One region of the Arthrobacter sp. TE12232 genome, then DNA from elsewhere that is predicted to be linked to it. Evidence: riboswitches for the same ligand, from Rfam matches in the RefSeq annotation. Region 1 holds a riboswitch; the other holds the start of a gene.
The links. Region 1 has a riboswitch for cyclic di-AMP ahead of ACVWZ7_RS08000 (aggregation-promoting factor C-terminal-like domain-containing protein). Riboswitches for the same ligand answer to the same signal wherever they lie in the genome.
Positions count from the first base shown of each region.

Region 2: linked by a shared signal. The riboswitch ahead of ACVWZ7_RS07130 (M23 family metallopeptidase) and the one ahead of ACVWZ7_RS08000 (aggregation-promoting factor C-terminal-like domain-containing protein) in region 1 are both predicted to bind cyclic di-AMP.

Region 1 covers NZ_JBSSFK010000001.1:1,825,497-1,828,875, reverse strand. Annotated here, with positions in the region: gene ACVWZ7_RS08010 (glycosyltransferase) at 1-14, opposite strand, end outside; gene ACVWZ7_RS08005 (hypothetical protein) at 192-653, opposite strand; gene ACVWZ7_RS08000 (aggregation-promoting factor C-terminal-like domain-containing protein) at 835-1,641, opposite strand; cyclic di-AMP (ydaO/yuaA leader) riboswitch at 1,641-1,800, opposite strand; gene ACVWZ7_RS07995 (HAMP domain-containing sensor histidine kinase) at 1,982-3,379, opposite strand, start outside.
Region 2 covers NZ_JBSSFK010000001.1:1,628,766-1,632,144, reverse strand. Annotated here, with positions in the region: gene serC (phosphoserine transaminase) at 1-194, opposite strand, end outside; gene ACVWZ7_RS07135 (metal-dependent transcriptional regulator) at 542-1,237, shown strand; cyclic di-AMP (ydaO/yuaA leader) riboswitch at 1,388-1,601, shown strand; gene ACVWZ7_RS07130 (M23 family metallopeptidase) at 1,606-2,424, shown strand; cyclic di-AMP (ydaO/yuaA leader) riboswitch at 2,562-2,731, shown strand; gene ACVWZ7_RS07125 (NlpC/P60 family protein) at 3,027-3,379, shown strand, end outside.

The DNA of each region.
Region 1 (3,379 bases):
TCTGTGAACGTCATGGCTCAACTGTCCCGGCGGTCCATATGAGGGCTTTAGGGTCAAGCTGTGCGGGGGCTGTGGAAGTCCGCCGGCGACGCACGGAGTCGTCTGCAATGCCCGTGCTGCCGGAGCTCCGGACAGATAACCGGGGGCGGTGCCCACAACGCGGTGGTGGTGCACTGCCCCCGGTTGGTCCGTCAGGGAGCCAGCAGAGGACAAACGTTCGCTGCAGTGCCCGGTCCGCTGAACCTCCTCAGCTCCGAGTTGTCCAGGTTGAGGGCGTAGTTGACGTTGCCGGTGGTCAGGTACAGGCCGTCCGGCGAGGGGAGCAGCAGTAGATTCCTTCCCGTGGAGACTACCTCAACGCTGTCGCTGAGGAATGTGTAGCGGCTGGTACCGGTGATCACGTAGTTGAGGGTCTTGCCGTTGGCCGTCAGTGTGATTTTCAGTCCTGGCGACGTACTGATGACAGTGCCGGCAGGCGTCGCGATGTTCTTGAACTTGCCGGTGAGCTGCGCCGTGACCGGAAAGCCACAATTATCCAATGTGAACGTGGCTGGATCGGCGGGCTGCGGAGGTCCCGACGGCACCGCCCCGGCCGGTCCGGCGCCGACGAAGAGTGCGGCCGCGAGGACCGCCGGAATTGCCCATTTTTTCATGTTGTGCTCCTGGAATTTGATTCCGTGCCCTGGAGCGGGCACCCCGCGTACTTGGTGAATGGAGGCAGCGGTGCCCAAGCCTCCCGCCCCGACCTTGAGAAAACCTTGTTCTCCGAAATACGCGAAGGCCCCGGATCACGATGGATCCGGGGCCTCATGGGCGCTGCTGGCTGGTGCCGGGTTAGTACCAGTTGTGGGACAGGTGGAAGTTCAGGGCGCCGCAGGGGGAGCCGTACCGCGTTTTGACGTAGTTCAGGCCCCAGTTGATCTGGGTCCGGTAGTTGGTCATGTAGTCCGCGCCGGCGCTCGCCATCTTCGAGGCGGGCAGGGACTGGACCACGCCGTAGGCGCCGCTGCTGGCGTTCGTGGCGGTGGTCTTCCAGTCCGATTCCTTGGTCCAGAGCTTCTGCAGGCACTGCATCTGGCCGGGTGCCCAGCCATAGCTGCCCAGCTGGGCCGCGGCGTAGGCCTGTGCCCCGGCGGGGTCGTCGATGGCGACCGGCGCCGGCGCCGGCGCGGGAGCCGCTGCGGGAACGGGGGCTGCTGCGGGAGCGGGCGCCGGTGCTGCCGCCGGGGCCGGCGCGGCCGGGGCAGCAGCGGCAGCGGGGGCGGGTGCCGGTGCTTCGGCGGGCTTGACCTCCGAGATCTGAGGTACCGCGCCGCTGGGTGCTGCAGCTGCCGGCGCGGCGACCTGGACCCGTTCAAAGTTCAGCTTGGCCAGGGGATCGGCCGTGGTGGCCGTTTGGGAGCTCGCAACAGTCGCCCCGTAGCTGCCGGGCTCTGCGGCCTGGCTGGCGGCGGCGCCGCCTGCCACGAGTACTGCGCAGGCGGCGGTGACGACGGCGGCGCGGCGTCCGGTGATGCCGAGCCCGGTGGCCAGTCGCGACAGGGCGGACGCCTGCGGGGCCGGTGCGGCACGGTGGCGCGACTTGCCGGCGCGGGAATGTGAAACGCCGTCAGGGCGCGTTTGTACCTGGAATTCAGTCATGATGGCCTCTCAACGCCTGCGGAGTTAGCTGTCGGGTTCGGATGAGGTCATCCGGCCGCACGGAATATCACGTGTCGGCTTCACCCCAAGGGCGCATGTGTGCAGAATGCCCGGGAACTCTGGGTCCCCCGCCTCTGCCTGGTCCAGCGGAATCCGGGAAGCGGCAGAGTTTGGCGTCCATCCGGATATGCGGCACAAATGGAGGCCGCACTCGAAAAACGGTACAGGACTCCTGGGCTTAAGTCACATTTGGGTAACGGCGGTCACAGGGGCGGCGTGTCGCGTTGCGCGGGATTCCCCGCGCGGGTGCCGGTAGCCGACCCTGTAGCCCCGGTGCCGGTTACGCCGACGGCGGTACGGCCGGGAGCCGTGCAGCGAACTCCGTCCGGCCTGGTCGGGACGTGACCTCGACGGTCCCCCCGTGGGCCTCCACGATCGACTGGACAATGGACAAGCCCAGCCCGCTGGTGCCCTCGGACGTCGGTGCGCCCGCGGTGGCATATCCGCTGCCATTGCTGCCGGTTGCACCCCCGGACCTGCCGGAAGCAGAGCCGGAAAGAGGACCGGTAGAAGAGCCGGAAGCGCCGCGGGCAGCGGACCCGGACCGGGCCCCCGCCGTCGCTGCCGCAGGGCTGCCTGCGGAGCTGGCTGCCGGATTGGTGCGCGACGCGTCAGCCCGCGCGAAGCGGGCGAAGACTCGGCCGACGAATTCGGGGGCGATGCCGCTGCCGTTGTCCGTCACAGTGACCACGGCGCTGCCGTCCGCCGAACGCATGACGCCCGTGACCACCTTGGTCCCCGGTGCCGTGTGCTTGCGCGCATTGGACAGGAGATTGGCGAGGACCTGGTGGAGTTGGGCCGCATCGCCGCGCACCACCACCGGCTCATCCGGCAGTTCCAGCTGCCAGATCCGGTCCGGGGCCATGACCTTCTCATCGCTCACGGTCTCGACGGCCAGTTGGGTGAGGTCGACGTCGGCGACCTTGAGCGGCTGCCCCTCGTCCAGGCGCGCCAGCAGCAGCAGGTCCTCCACCAGGGTGGTCATCCGCTCGGACTGGCTTTGGACGCGGGCCAGGGATTTCTCGCCGTCGGGCGTGAAGTGCTCGGTCATCCGCATCAGCTCCGTGTAACCGCGGATGGCCGTGAGCGGAGTGCGGAGTTCGTGCGAGGCATCGGCGACGAACTGCCGCACCTTCATTTCGCTCTCCTGCCGCGCCTCAAGGGCGTTGGAGACGTTGTCCAGCATCTGGTTCAGCGCGTAGCCCACGCTGCCCACTTCGGTGCCGGGGTGGGCGGCCGACGCCGGGACACGCACCCCGAGCGCCACCTCGCCGGCGTCGAGCGGCAGGCGGGAGACCTTGGTGGCCACCTCGGAAAGCTGCTCCAGCGGCTTCATGGTCCGCCGGATGACCGCCGTGCCGGCGAGGCCGATCAGCACCAGCCCGCCTGCGGACACGACCACCATGGTCCACACCAGCGAGGCCAGGGTGTCCTGCTTTTCCGCCAGCGGGAGCCCGGTGACAATCACGTCGCCATACGGTGCACGCACGGCCATGAGCCGGTACGCGCCGGCCGAGAGCGTCCGGTCCACCGGCACACCGTTCGGGGCCAGGGTGAGGAGGACGGCGTTGTCGTCGGGGGAGAGGCTCTTGCGGGTGGCGTCCCCGGCCAGGAATCCGGCGCTGCTGACCTCGCCGTCCGCCAAGCGGGCGTTGAGCGTTCCGACGCCCTGCCCCCG
Region 2 (3,379 bases), 200 kb from region 1:
AACTCGCTGAGGCCATTGCGGACCGAACCGACGAGGTTCTTCACGGGTGCCTGGCGGTGTGAGGTCCCCAGCAGCTTTGTCGACGCCGCGGCGAGGGCCTCCATCTGTTCCGGTCGGACCTTGGACGGGCCGGCGCCGAACCGTCCGTCCTTGGGCAGGAGGTTGGCGGGGATCGTGATGCTGGTGTCGCTCACAGTGGCTCCAATTTTCGGCTGGTTCGTAGCGTGGCTGGGAGGTGGCCTGGCCGGATGGCTACAACGGACACCCCTTGTCATTCTGCCTGTTTTATTCTGCCTGACAGCCCCCGGCGATACGGAAAAGCCTCTGTCATAGTCCGGTCATTGAGACGGCCCCGAGGGGCCGTCCGGCGGGCGCCGGGGGAGCATCCGCAGTCCGGATCAAGAATTATCCGGAGTAATTCAAAATAGGCTAGGCTGTTCTGCGAACGTACGGCGGATCTCGCCAGGGCGCATCCTTACACGCAGCCCGCACGCGGTACGGTGGGAATGACGCAAGGACTGCGCTCGAGGAGCTGAGCTGAATGACGGATCTGATCGATACCACGGAGATGTATCTCCGGACCATTCTGGAACTTGAAGAAGAAAACATCGTCGCCCTCCGCGCCCGCATCGCCGAACGACTCCGCCACTCCGGCCCCACTGTTTCCCAGACCATCGGCCGCATGGAGCGTGACGGCCTGGTGATTGTTTCCGGCGACCGGCACCTTGAACTGACCGAAACTGGACGGAAACGCGCCGTCGGCGTCATGCGCAAGCACCGCCTCGCGGAACGCCTGCTCGCCGACGTGATCGGGCTCGACTGGGCCTACGTCCACGAGGAAGCGTGCCGCTGGGAGCACGTCATGAGTGAGCGCGTCGAGCGCAGGATCTTCGAGATGCTCGACCACCCGACCGTTTCGCCCTACGGGAACCCGATTCCGGGGCTCGCGGAACTTGGCGGCGCACCCTCGGGGGCCCACGCGGACGGGGTCGTGAACCTGCTGGAGGCCATGGCCGGCTACGGTGCGGATTCGCGGATCACGGTCAACCGGCTCGCGGAGCCCATCCAGGTGGAACCGGAGCTTCTGGCCCAGCTCGATGAGGGCGGAATCCGCCCCGGTGCGCTCGTCTCGCTGGAGCGGGTGGGGGAGTACATCTCGGTCCGGGTCCCGGATATCGAGGGCGCCTTGGAGCTGCCGCCAGAGGTTGCCGCGCATGTCTTTGTAACAGTCGCCTGACCAGCCAAAACGTCACCGTCATGGGACGACCCATGAGTTCTGCACAAACGCGATCACGGATTTATCACCGAGCGGCTTAATCACCTATAGTTAGTGCCCTGTACCGATACCAAAGCGTTACCTGATCCGAAGCCGAGCCCTGCCAGCGGATCAGTCGCAGAACCACCTCCTGGCAGGGGCGGGGGAACCACTATCGGCTGCTTCTTCGGCAGCCTTGGGGTGAAGTCCGTCAGCGGCAAGCAGCTTCCATCGAACGATCCCCTAAGGACGCCTCGGTGACCGGGTGCTTGCAACGGCGGACCGGGTCTTTGATCTCTCTGACCCGAATCCGACAGCTAACTTCGCAGGCTCTCAGAGAGGAACCGTTCTTGACCACCCAGACCGCCAGGGGCCGTCGCCGCGCGACCGGTCCCGCTCCGGAGCCGCGCCCGGTCGTCGCGCATACGGCCGAACGCCCGCGTGACGCACACCGCGACGAGCGCCGCAGCCGCCGCAGCCCGTTCCGTCAGGTAACGGACTTTGCCGCCGCCAGCGGCGTGGGGCAGAAGGCCGGAATCGCGCTGGCCGCCACCGGTCTGGTCCTCACGGTGACGGTCCCCGTCACGAGTCCCGTCATGGCCTCGAACACCGACGGATCCGCAGTCTCGGCCGCAGTACAGCCGGACGTCACGGCTGCCGCCGCCGCAAAGCTTGATTTCAGCCGGACGGCCATCGCCACCAAAGGCGACCCGGACGGGAAGCTCAAGCAACTGCTGAGCGCCCAGTCCGTCGGCAGCATTACCCGCGCGGCTTCAGCCGGCACGCTGGGTCCGCCGCTGGACCAGCTGATCACGGCATCGCCCTTCGGCTACCGTGTCAGCCCCATCACGGGCGGCCCGGGGGAGTTTCACCGCGGCCAGGATTTCGCCGCCCAGTGCGGCACGCCGGTCCACGCCGCCGCCAGCGGCACCGTGACCTTCAACGGATGGCACCCCTACGGCGGCGGCAACCGTGTGGTCATTGACCACGGCAACGGTCTGGAGACCACGTACAACCACCTGTCCTCGTCCTCGGTGAAGGTCGGCCAGAAGGTCTCCCGCGGCGATATCGTCGCGCTGAGCGGGACCACCGGCGCCTCCACGGGCTGCCACCTCCACTTTGAAGTGATGGTCAACGGCGACGTTGTTGACCCCCTCGGCTGGCTCTAATAAAGACGATGGAGAGCTCTCAAATTCCCGTGACACGCCGTGATCTGAATGTGACATTGAGTCCGGAGTCCTGTAGGGTTTGAAGCACGCCAACTTTTCCGAAGTTGGCGCTCTTGAGTGGATTGCCTAGCTCTGCCACCGCTCAAGGTCCGTTCGCATTACATCGTCTGGCAGGGGCGGGGGAACCAATTTTGGCCTTCGAAAGAAGGCCTAGGGGTTAAGTCGCAACGCTTCCCAGGAAGCAGCGCGGCCGGGTGACTCCCATCCGAATCCGACAGCTCACCTCGTAGGCATTGGGAGAGGCTACTTTCGTGTCTTCACGCCACAATGCTGCGCGTATGCGCACTGGCGCGGCTCTTTTGAGCCCGCTGACTTCCACATCACGTGCCGCCCTTGCCGGCGCCCGGATGGGATCACGTTCCGCTGGCTCATTCTCTACCGAGTCCGGACAGCATGCAGTTTCCGCTTTTGGCGCGTCTTCGCAGTACACCCTTCGCTAAGTAACCCATTTCGGGGCGATCCGGCGTACCCCCAAGATGCCGGAGCGTCCTCAGTCCGCGCCCAAAAACGCGCGGTCCAAGGATCACGAAAGAGAGAACTTAATGACTACTCGTGCAACCGTTGCACGGCACCGCGCCGAGGTCACCAAGACCAACTCGCTGGCTGTTATTGCCAAGGCAGTCGGCGACAACGCCGGCGGCATGGGCCGTCAGGCCGCGGTCATCGCCGCAGCTTCCGGTCTGGTTCTGACCAGCGGAATCGCAGCCAACGCTGCTGAGACCAATGTTCAGCGCGAATCCACCTCCGCTTCCGCATTGGAAGTCCAGTCGTCGGCTCCGGCCACGATTTCGGCTGCTTCCACCATCGCGATCTCCTACGAGAAGCCCGCCGTGACCACGTCGCCGGCTCCCGTCGTCGAGGCTCCCAAGCCCGTCGTGCAGGTCCAGACCGCCGC